3 regions of the Rhodoglobus sp. G.S.4 genome follow, and region 3 is predicted to be linked to each of the others. Evidence: predicted binding sites of a transcription regulator. Region 3 holds the regulator's gene; each other region holds the start of a gene.
The links. The regulator HrcA, encoded in region 3, represses chaperone genes, less so after heat shock. The targets are predictions, from matches to a motif close to TTNGCACTCGNNNNNNNCGAGTGCNAA.

Region 1 (3,272 bases), 310 kb from region 3:
TTGCCTGCCAGCCCCGAGGCGAACAGTTTCTTGATGATTTCGACGGCTTCAAACATGCGGTTGATGCGTTCGGGCGCTTCAGGCCAGTACTGGCCGACCACATGTTCGTTAATGGCCTCACCACTGCCAAGGCCCAGCCAGTGCCGGCCCGGATTCATTGCGGCAAGAGTGGCCGATGCCTGAGCGACCATCGCGGGATGCCAACGAAATGTGGGCGCTGTGACTCCGGTGCCTAAGTCACCTATCGTGGTTTGGCCAAGCGCGCTCAGCACGTTCCACACGAAGGAAGCTTGGCCCTGTTGCGGCGTCCACGGCTGATAGTGGTCTGCGGCCATCACCCCACGAAAGCCGCGTGATTCGGCGTGCTGGGCAAACGCCAACACGTCGCGCGGATGAAACCGCTCAAGCATTGCGGCATAGCCAATGTGGGGCGCAGAAACGGAGGCGGGCATCTGTCTATTGTCGCGCGGACTGCGCCTCTGCCGTGTCACAACGGATGAACCAGCGAATTCCCGAACCGCTGACCGGATACTTGGCCGTTCACCGGGCTGGCTCATGCTGAAGAACGGCGGCAATTATCAACGGTGTGGATAATTCCGCCGAAGGCCCAGCCAGCATTGTTCTCGAAGATCCAGACGGCAACCCCGTCCTGATGGACCAGCACCGGCAGCACTGGCAGCACCGGCAATAGATCGTCGCCAAATTGGGTCTTGATTCTCAGTTGGCGATAGTTCTACACTGAGCAAACGCCAACAATCGAAAGGAGCCTCGCGTGTTTATTTCAACTATCGGAATGATTCCGACTATCGCCGGCTCCGTCGGCACCCTCTCCGCCTAACCGGCTAGCGATCTCCGCCAACCGGTTCTGACGGTGGCGGCGCTCACGGAGCACACGACTCAACTCGATCATCACGAGACTGCGTTCGACTGACGAGTCTGCGCCCACCTCATCTGGAGCGCCAGCGCATCGCGATGATCTCTCCTTCTTCTGCAACTCGCGATCGCCGAGGGATGACGTTGGGTCGCCACCCGAACCGGCGCGCTTTTGCGCGCCTTCCGCATCAGCTTCTGTCACGAAAGATCACCTCATGAACACAACTCTGGCGGCCCCTAAGGACCGCCCTAACCATCCGCCCGAACCCAGCAACAACGCCCAGTCGCGCCCAACTTCGGCGCACCGCGTGGGACTCATCGACCGAATTGCTCTGCATCTCGGCGTTGCGCTCATCACGTGGAGCCGCCGTCCTCACCGGGCTCGACTGATCGCAACCGCTGAATTCCGGGCCGAACACCAACTCCGTCGCGAGCGCCTGGCTTTAGCCCGGACTCGCGCTGAGCAGAACTATCCGCGGTTCATCATCCGATGATTGCGCCGCACCCGACCGTCGCCGGATCGCTCCGGCGACGGTCGCTTCGTTATCAGCGAACTGTGAGCGAAATGACTTGGCACTCTCGGGGTGAGAGTGCTAATTTCTGATTATTGAGTCACCGTGACTCAACTTTGAGAAAGGGGTTTCCCATGACACTGTCATTTGATCCTTTTGCCGAACTCGACCGGCTCACCGCTGCAGCCCAGTCCCGCGTCGGCACCCAGCCCATGCCCGTGGATCTTTACCGTCAGGCCGACGAGTACGTTCTCACCGCCGACCTTCCGGGCGTAGACCCCGGCTCCGTCGACGTTGACGTCGATGGCCAGCTGCTTACCATTCGTGCCGAACGCACCGCCGGCGAGCGCGAAGGAGCCAAGTGGCTATCGCAGGAGCGTCGCTACGGGTCCTACCTGCGCCAGTTCAGCATTGGCGCCGGCATTGACCGCGAAAACATCAGCGCCAGCTACGACAACGGCGTACTCAGCGTCATCATCCCGGTGTCGGAGAAGGCAAAACCTCGCAAGATTGAGGTCAGCACCAACTCCGCGAACCAGGCTCGATCGTCCGAGACAGTCGCCGTTACAAGCTAGTCAGCACGCCGCTGTCGACGCGCCAACGCCACACACCAACGATGGGCGGATGCTTCACGCATCCGCCCATCGTTCGTTAAGTACTTCGCGCTCTAGTCGCTACAGCGCCCGCAATCGCGGTGCGATGTCGCGCTCGAAGAGCTCGAGGAAACGACGCTGGTCGCCCCCGGGCGCGTGGAACACGAGGTGATTGAGTCCGGCATCCACATACTGGCGAATCTCTTCAACAATCTTGTCTGGGTCGTTGCCCACGATCCACCGCGAAGCGATTTGTTCGATCGGCAGCGCGTCAGCAGCCTTCTCCATCTCGATCGGATCAGTGATGTCGTGCTTCTGCTCCTTCGAGAGCGCAAGCGGGGCCCAGAAACGTGTATTTTCGAGGGCGAGCTCGGCGTCGGTGTCGTAGGAGAGCTTGATTTCGATCATCCGGTCGATGTCCTCGAACTTGCGGTCAGCCTTAGCCGCACCCTCCTTGACGCCAGGAATGAGCGCGTCGTTGTAGAGCTCCATGCCCTTGCCAGAGGTGCAAATGAAACCATCACCGGCACGACCGGCGTAGCGGGCAACCATCGGGCCGCCCGCAGCAATGTAAATCGGGATGGGCTGGTCGGGGCGGTCATAAATGCTGGCTTCGTGAGTGGAGTAGTACTCTCCCTCGAACGACACCCGATCCTCGGTCCAGAGTGCACGCATGAGGCGCACTGATTCGCGCAAGCGCGCAAACCGCTCCTTGAACTCGGGCCAGTCCTGCGCGCCAGCACCACGGAATCCGGTAGCGACCTCGTTGAGCGCTTCACCCGTGCCAACCCCCAACATGATGCGCCCAGGATAAAGGCAACCCATCGTGGCAAAAGCCTGCGCCAGAACGGCAGGGTTGTAACGGAAAGTGGGGGTCATCACGCTCGTGCCAATCCGAATCGTGCTCGTGCGCTCTCCAACAGCAGCCATCCAGCTCAGTGAGAACGGTGCATGACCACCCTCATGACGCCAGGGCTGGAAATGATCGCTTACCGCAACACTCTCCATGCCATGGGCTTCGGCCGCGACCGCAATCTCTACGAGCTCACGTGGGGCAAACTGTTCAGCTGAGGCTTTGTATCCGAGAGTAAGAGTCATAGACCCATTGTGCCCGTACTACTCGCGAGGCGCCTGCAAAAAATCAGAAACTGACCGCGGAACGTACGGCGCAACATCGCCGCCCAGAGCGGCAACCTGCCGCACAAGCGAGCTCGAAACATAAGCGTGTTCAGGGTTTGGCAGCATGAAAATTGTTTCGACAGCAGCAAGATCGCGGTTCACGATCGCCATCGGG
Region 2 (3,272 bases), 540 kb from region 3:
GCAACGCGAACGATGTTCGCTCCGGTTGCTTCGTCGCCGACCAAGTCAGCCATTGCCTGGCTGTCGAACGCGATCTTGCCAGCCTGAATCAGGGCAACGCCACCACCGGCGACGATTCCCTCTTCAACAGCTGCCTTTGCGTTACGGACTGCGTCCTCAATGCGGTGCTTGCGCTCCTTGAGTTCAACCTCAGTTGCGGCACCTGCCTTGATTACTGCAACGCCACCGGCGAGCTTGGCGAGACGCTCCTGGAGCTTCTCACGGTCGTAGTCGCTGTCGGTGTTGTCGATCTCGGCACGGATCTGCTTGACGCGACCTGCGATTGCCTCTTCGTCACCCGCACCTTCGATGATCGTGGTCTCGTCCTTGGTGATAACGACCTTGCGGGCGCGACCGAGGAGTTCGAGCGTTGCGTTCTCGAGCTTGAGGCCAACCTCTTCTGAGATGACCTGTCCACCGGTGAGGATTGCAATGTCAGCGAGCTGAGCCTTGCGACGGTCACCAAAACCGGGAGCCTTGACGGCAACCGACTTGAAGATGCCGCGGATCTTGTTCACAACGAGAGTTGCGAGGGCTTCTCCGTCAACGTCTTCAGCAATGATGAGCAACTGCTTGCCGCTCTGGATTACCTTGTCGACGATGGGGAGCAGATCCTTGATGTTCGAGATCTTGCCGTTGACGATAAGAACGTAGGGGTCTTCGAAGACCGCTTCCTGGCGCTCCTGGTCAGTGACGAAGTATGCCGACAGGAATCCCTTGTCGAAGCGCATACCTTCGGTGAGCTCAAGCTCGGTGCCGAACGTGTTCGACTCCTCAACGGTGACAACACCTTCCTTGCCGACCTTGTCGATCGCCTCAGCGATAAGTGCACCGATCTCGGGGTCACCAGCAGAAATTGATGCGGTAGCCGCGATCTCTTCCTTGGTTTCGATCTCCTTGGCGCTCGCAATGAGTGCCTCAATGACCGAGTTGGTGGCCTTTTCGATTCCGCGCTTGAGGCTGATGGGGTCTGCACCCGCAGCAACGTTGCGGAGGCCTTCGCGTACGAGTGCCTGTGCAAGAACAACAGAAGTAGTCGTACCGTCTCCGGCAACGTCATCCGTCTTCTTTGCTACCTCTTTGACGAGCTCAGCACCGATCTTCTCGAACGGGTCGTCGAGCTCGATCTCCTTGGCGATGGATACACCGTCGTTCGTGATGGTGGGAGCGCCCCACTTCTTCTCGAGAACAACGTTGCGACCGCGCGGGCCGAGTGTGACCTTTACGGCGTCAGCGAGAATGTTCAGGCCGCGCTCAAGGCCGCGACGGGCCTCTTCGTTAAAAGCAATGATCTTTGCCATGTGTGTTTCTCGTCCCTCCCGGACGTCGTACAAGCGAATAAGTTGGCACTCGAACTATGCGAGTGCCAAGGTCAAAATTAGCACTCGACAGGGGCGAGTGCAAGACAGCCCAGCGCACTCGACAGGGGCGAGTGCAAGACAGCCCAGCGCACTCGACAGGGGCGAGTGCAAGACAGCCCAGCGCACTCGACAGGGGCGAGTGCGCGTGTTCCGGGTGTGGTCGTGTGGTGTGGGGGTTGGCTGCTTATTGTCCGGCGGTGAGGTAGTCGGTTCCGAGCACGATGGTGAGTTGTGCTGCGGGGAAGACGTCGGCTTCGATGAGTCGTATTTCGCCGATTCCGAGGGCGTTGATGAGGCCGGCGGCTACGTCTTCGTCGTCGGGGTTGCTGTAGTAGACGTAGGTGTCTTCGATGTCGCGTTGGGAGGCTGGTGCGGCGCTGCCCATGGGCCAGCCGACGGCGGTGAGTTCGTCGAGGAGGCTGGTTTGTACTCCGGTTTCGGGGGTTCCGTTGAGGATGTCGATGGTGAGTGCTCGTGCGGGGTCGATGGTTGTGGGGTCGGTGAGGGGTTCGACTGTTTCTATGGGTTCTGGGGTGGCTGCGGGTTCTTCTGGTGAGGCGAAGAGGGGGATTCCGAGGTCGTCGTCGAGGTATTGACTGAGGGCGAAGAGGCCGCCGAAGACGAGGATTCCGGTTGCGAGTAGGGCCCAGGCGAGCCCGATCCAGCCGCCTCCGCGTCGTTTGGGTCCGCGGTGTGCGCCTACGCGTTCGATGTCGTCGGGCTGTTCGTCGAATCGATCTTTCGGGTAACTAGCCATTGATTAGTCTGTCAATTCTTCGTTGTGGTGGTGTGTTGTGCGCACTGTGCGGTTGCGCATCCGGTTGTCTCGGTTGCGTCGTAGTCGCGAGACGAGCATGGGGTCGTAGGTGACGGCTGCTGGTGCGTCGATTACGGCGTTGAGCATTTGATAGTAGCGCGCGCTTGATACGTGGAACAGGCTGCTGATGGCTTCTTCTTTTGCCCCGACGTGGCGGGTCCATTCGCGTTCGAAGTCGAGAATCTGGGTCGCATTTTCGGGTAGCCCGTTGGAGGCGTGTGTTGTTGTTTCGGGTTCTGACATGACGACCTCCAATATTGTGGCAATTCTAGGGCGCGCAACCTTTGGGATTGCCTAACGACGCGGCTTGCTCGGTCAATCAGGGGCGGTCGAGGTTAGGATGTCCTTAGTACCCGATGTCTCCGATTGGTCTTCATGCGCTTACGACTTTTCGCCACTGCTGTGGTGGTGTCTTGTGTTGCGCTTGTGGTGAGCGGTTGTTCGATCTCGACGGTTGCGGAGCAGCCGATGGTTACGGTCACTGCTGATGCGAGTTCTCCTTTGTCTCAGTTGACAGTGTTGGATGATGCGAAGGATTACAGCGGGTTGGTGCGCGCGGCTCTTCCGACGGCGGGTATTTCTGCTCCTGATTCTGCGCCGGAGCAGTCCTTGCCGACGACCGTGATGTCACATGATCTGAGTGGTGATGTCTCGGTGACGGTTTCGTCGGCCGACCGCGTTATTGCGATGGATATTTCGGGGTCGATTGCGGCGACGGTTGCCGGTTTGGGTTTGCTTGATTCTTTGGTGGCGCGCGATATTTCTACGACGTTTGATGAGGCTGCTGCGTTGCCGGTAATCACGTCGAGTGCCCATACGGTCAATAGCGAAGCGATTTTGGCGATGCGCCCAGATCTGATTGTGACGGATGGTTCGATTGGTCCGATCGATGTGGTGTTGCAGTTGCGGGATGCTGGCATTGCTGTGGTGTTTGTGGAGACTGATCCCTCGGTGAATGGGGTTGCTGAGTTGGCGCGTCAAACTGCAGCCACGTTGGGGGTTCCGGCTGCGGGAGTGGCGCTCGGTGAGCAGTTGGCTGCGGAAATTCAGGCGAA
Region 3 (3,272 bases):
ACGGAGAGCTGGTGGGAGGTGTGGAATCTGACATGACTCCATTAAACCCTGCATTGGGCAAAAGAATAGCCCCGAGAGCCGAAGCTCCCGGGGCCGAGTCTTTTTCAGCGGGTAACTACCGCGTTACTTGATGAGACGAAGAGCGAAGGGGTAACGGTAGTGATTGCCGTCCTTCGCCTTGGTGAAGCCGACGATCGAGAAGATGATCGCTACAACGACCAGAGCAAACCAGAGCAAGCCCTGGATTGGCGCGAAGAGACCGAAAGTGACTGCGGAGAGGATCGAACCGAGGATCGCGACGGCGATCTGCGCAATGGTCAACGTGATCTGGAAGTTCAGCGCTTCCTTGGCTTCCACATTGGTGAAAGCTCCGCGGTCTTTGAAGACCAGCCAGATGATGAGCGATGGCAGGAAGCTGAGGATTCCGCCCAAGTGAGCGAATGACGCCCACTGATTGTCCTCTGCCGTGGTCAGTTGAGCGGCAGGCTGCGGTGCGGCGGGCTGCGGATTTGCGTCAGTCATGAGTTCGTGCCTTTCAGGTGAACAAGGGAACTTCCCGGGTTTCATCAAAGTGCTCGGTGTGCCACCTGAGCATTTCCCCGAAGGGGTAGCGCTCAAGTACAGAGACACGCTAGCGCTAATGAGTTGCGCGGTGCAACGGTTGTGTCACGGAGTGTCGAGTAAGATTGGCAGTCGAACGGATTGAGTGCCAATCAAGAGAGGTGGGTGGTGGCATGGTTTCCGCCCGCGGACTTGACGTGCTTCGAGTCATCGTGCAGGACTACGTTGCTACGCGCGAGCCTGTCGGATCCAAATCGATAGTCGAGCGTCATTCCTTTGGGGTGTCTGCTGCAACGATTCGCAACGACATGGTTTTGCTCGAAGACGAAGAGCTGATTACCGCTCCTCACACCTCATCTGGCCGGGTGCCAACAGACAAGGGCTATCGCGTATTCGTCGACCAGCTCGCAGATCTCAGGCCGCTCACTAGCGCCCAACGTCAAGCAATTGAGTCGTTCCTGGGGCAAGCAGACGATTTGGACGACGTTCTTGCGCGCACTGTTCGCATGCTGTCTCAGCTAACGAACAGTGTCGCGCTTGTGCAGTATCCGTCTCTTGCTACGGCTCGGGTGCGCCACGTTGAGCTGGTCCCCATTAGTTCTTCGCGAATTATGACGGTGTTCATCACCGACTCCGGGCTCGTCGAGCAGCGGCTCATCGATGTTTCCGAACCTCTCGACGAGGTGTTTCTGGGCGAGATGCGCGCAAAGCTGAATTCGGCGCTCCACGGCCAGTCGCTTCCTCAGGCGGCGGAGCGGCTCGCGAATTTCGCGGATATTTTTCCTGTGGAACGTCAGGCACTCGTCAGCCAGGTGGCATCCAGCTTGATCGAACAGGTATTGGCTAATCGCCATGACAAACTTGTTCTCGCGGGCACAGCAAATCTTGCGCGAACCGAGCAAGACTTCTCGGGAAGTATTTTTCCTGTTCTTGAGGCAATAGAAGAGCAAGTGACGTTGTTACGGCTCTTTGGAGAAATGCAAGTAACAAGTGGGTCCGTTTCCACGCGGATCGGACGCGAGAACGCAGAATTTGGGTTGGAAGAGACTTCGGTCGTCACGGGTGGGTACTCCTCGTCTGGCGGCGGCATTGCACGCCTCGGTGTGCTTGGTCCAACCCGCATGGATTATTCGAACAACATGGCAGCGGTTCGCGCGGTAGCGCGCTACCTGTCGCGACTTTTGGAAGAAAACTGAGCTCGTAAGGAGCAATCGGAACTTTGGCAGATCACTACGAAGCACTGGGCGTTGCCCGCGAGGCCACGCCAGAAGAAATCAAGAAGGCGTACCGCAAACTCGCTCGCGAGTTGCACCCCGACGTCAACCCGAGCGCAGATGCATCAGAGCGGTTCAAGTCCGTCACGCATGCCTATGACGTGCTCAGCGATCCGCAGCAACGTCAGCAGTACGACATGGGTGGAAGCGGCGGATTCGGCGGCGGTGCGAACTTCGGATTCGGCGACATCTTCGAGACCTTCTTTGGTGGCGGTGGTGGCGGACAATCCGTTGGACCACGCTCGCGACGGGAGCGGGGACAAGATGCGCTCTTGCGGGTTGAAGTCAGCCTGAAAGACACCATCTTCGGTGTCTCACGGGACATCGAGGTCAACACAGCTGTGCTCTGTGAAACGTGTGAGGGAAACTGCTCAGCTCCCGGCTCATCTCCAGTGCGCTGCGATATTTGTCAGGGTAGCGGCCAGATCCAGCGCCAAGTGCGCAGCCTTTTGGGCAACGTCATGACGTCGAGTCCCTGCGGCACATGCCGCGGATACGGCAACATCATCGTGAACCCGTGCGCCACGTGTGCCGGCCAAGGTCGCGTGCGCGCACAGCGCACCATTTCGGTTGACATTCCGGCCGGAGTCGAAACCGGTTTGCGGTTGCAAATGCCCGGTCAGGGTGAAGTCGGCCCGGCAGGCGGCCCGAATGGAGACCTCTTCTTGGAGATGAAAGTCCGTCATCACGACGTCTTCAGTCGCTCAGATGACGATCTTCTCGCAACCGTCGAGGTGCAGATGCTCGACGCGATCTTGGGAACCACCGTCACGCTCGATGGTCTCGATGACAAAGTCGAAGTTCACATCAAGCCTGGCACTCAGAGCGGTGAAGTTCTCACGGTCAAGGAACGAGGAATCACGAGCCTTCGCGGAGGCGGTCGAGGTGACTTGCGCTTGGGCATCCAAGTGGTCACACCTACCAAGTTGAGTGGTGCCGAGCAGACCTTGATCAAACAACTTGCTGCCATTCGCAAGAGCAAAGAACCGCATTTTGCTGAATTCCAGCAGGGCCTGTTCGCGAAGCTTCGCGATCGGTTCCTGTAGGCGACGACCGTGGCGCACCTGTACATTGATGAAGAGCTCGACGACGCGCAGGTCGGCGATACGGTTTCGCTGACGAAAGCGGAAGCCCGCCATGCGGTGACAGTCTCACGCCTCAAGGTTGGCGAGACGATTGCGATTAGCAATGGTGCTGGGCTCACAGTTTCGGGGCCCATCACGACTGCCGAACACACAGAACTCAGCATCGAAGTAGCCGAGACGCACCGCACGCCACGCAGCACCCCTGCGGTGTTTCTCGCTCAAGCATTGGCCAAAGCCGACCGTGATGAGCTTGCGGTTCAAGTAGCGACCGAACTCGGCATTGACGGTGTGATTCCGTGGACGGCAGCACGAAGTATTTCGCGCTGGCAAGGCGCAAAGGTCGCGAAAGGAC

Region 1: AC061P_RS09750 (Hsp20/alpha crystallin family protein) is a predicted target of HrcA. The motif match lies at 1,444-1,470, and genes of this name have one in related genera.
Region 2: groL (chaperonin GroEL) is a predicted target of HrcA. The motif match lies at 1,383-1,409, and genes of this name have one in related genera.

The regions. Positions count from the first base shown of each region.
Region 1 is NZ_CM152748.1:1,979,511-1,982,782, forward strand. Features, by position in the region: gene AC061P_RS09735 (TIGR03557 family F420-dependent LLM class oxidoreductase) at 1-452, opposite strand, end outside; gene AC061P_RS09740 (hypothetical protein) at 782-1,075, opposite strand; gene AC061P_RS09745 (hypothetical protein) at 1,089-1,367, shown strand; gene AC061P_RS09750 (Hsp20/alpha crystallin family protein) at 1,520-1,960, shown strand; gene fgd (glucose-6-phosphate dehydrogenase (coenzyme-F420)) at 2,060-3,076, opposite strand; gene coaD (pantetheine-phosphate adenylyltransferase) at 3,095-3,272, opposite strand, start outside.
Region 2 is NZ_CM152748.1:2,211,545-2,214,816, forward strand. Features, by position in the region: gene groL (chaperonin GroEL) at 1-1,340, opposite strand, end outside; gene AC061P_RS10875 (LytR C-terminal domain-containing protein) at 1,585-2,157, opposite strand; gene AC061P_RS10880 (DUF3263 domain-containing protein) at 2,161-2,460, opposite strand; gene AC061P_RS10885 (heme/hemin ABC transporter substrate-binding protein) at 2,686-3,272, shown strand, end outside.
Region 3 is NZ_CM152748.1:1,669,285-1,672,556, reverse strand. Features, by position in the region: gene AC061P_RS08090 (DUF4870 domain-containing protein) at 1-34, opposite strand, end outside; gene AC061P_RS08085 (DUF4870 domain-containing protein) at 124-522, opposite strand; gene hrcA (heat-inducible transcriptional repressor HrcA) at 735-1,757, shown strand; gene dnaJ (molecular chaperone DnaJ) at 1,781-2,881, shown strand; gene AC061P_RS08070 (16S rRNA (uracil(1498)-N(3))-methyltransferase) at 2,891-3,272, shown strand, end outside.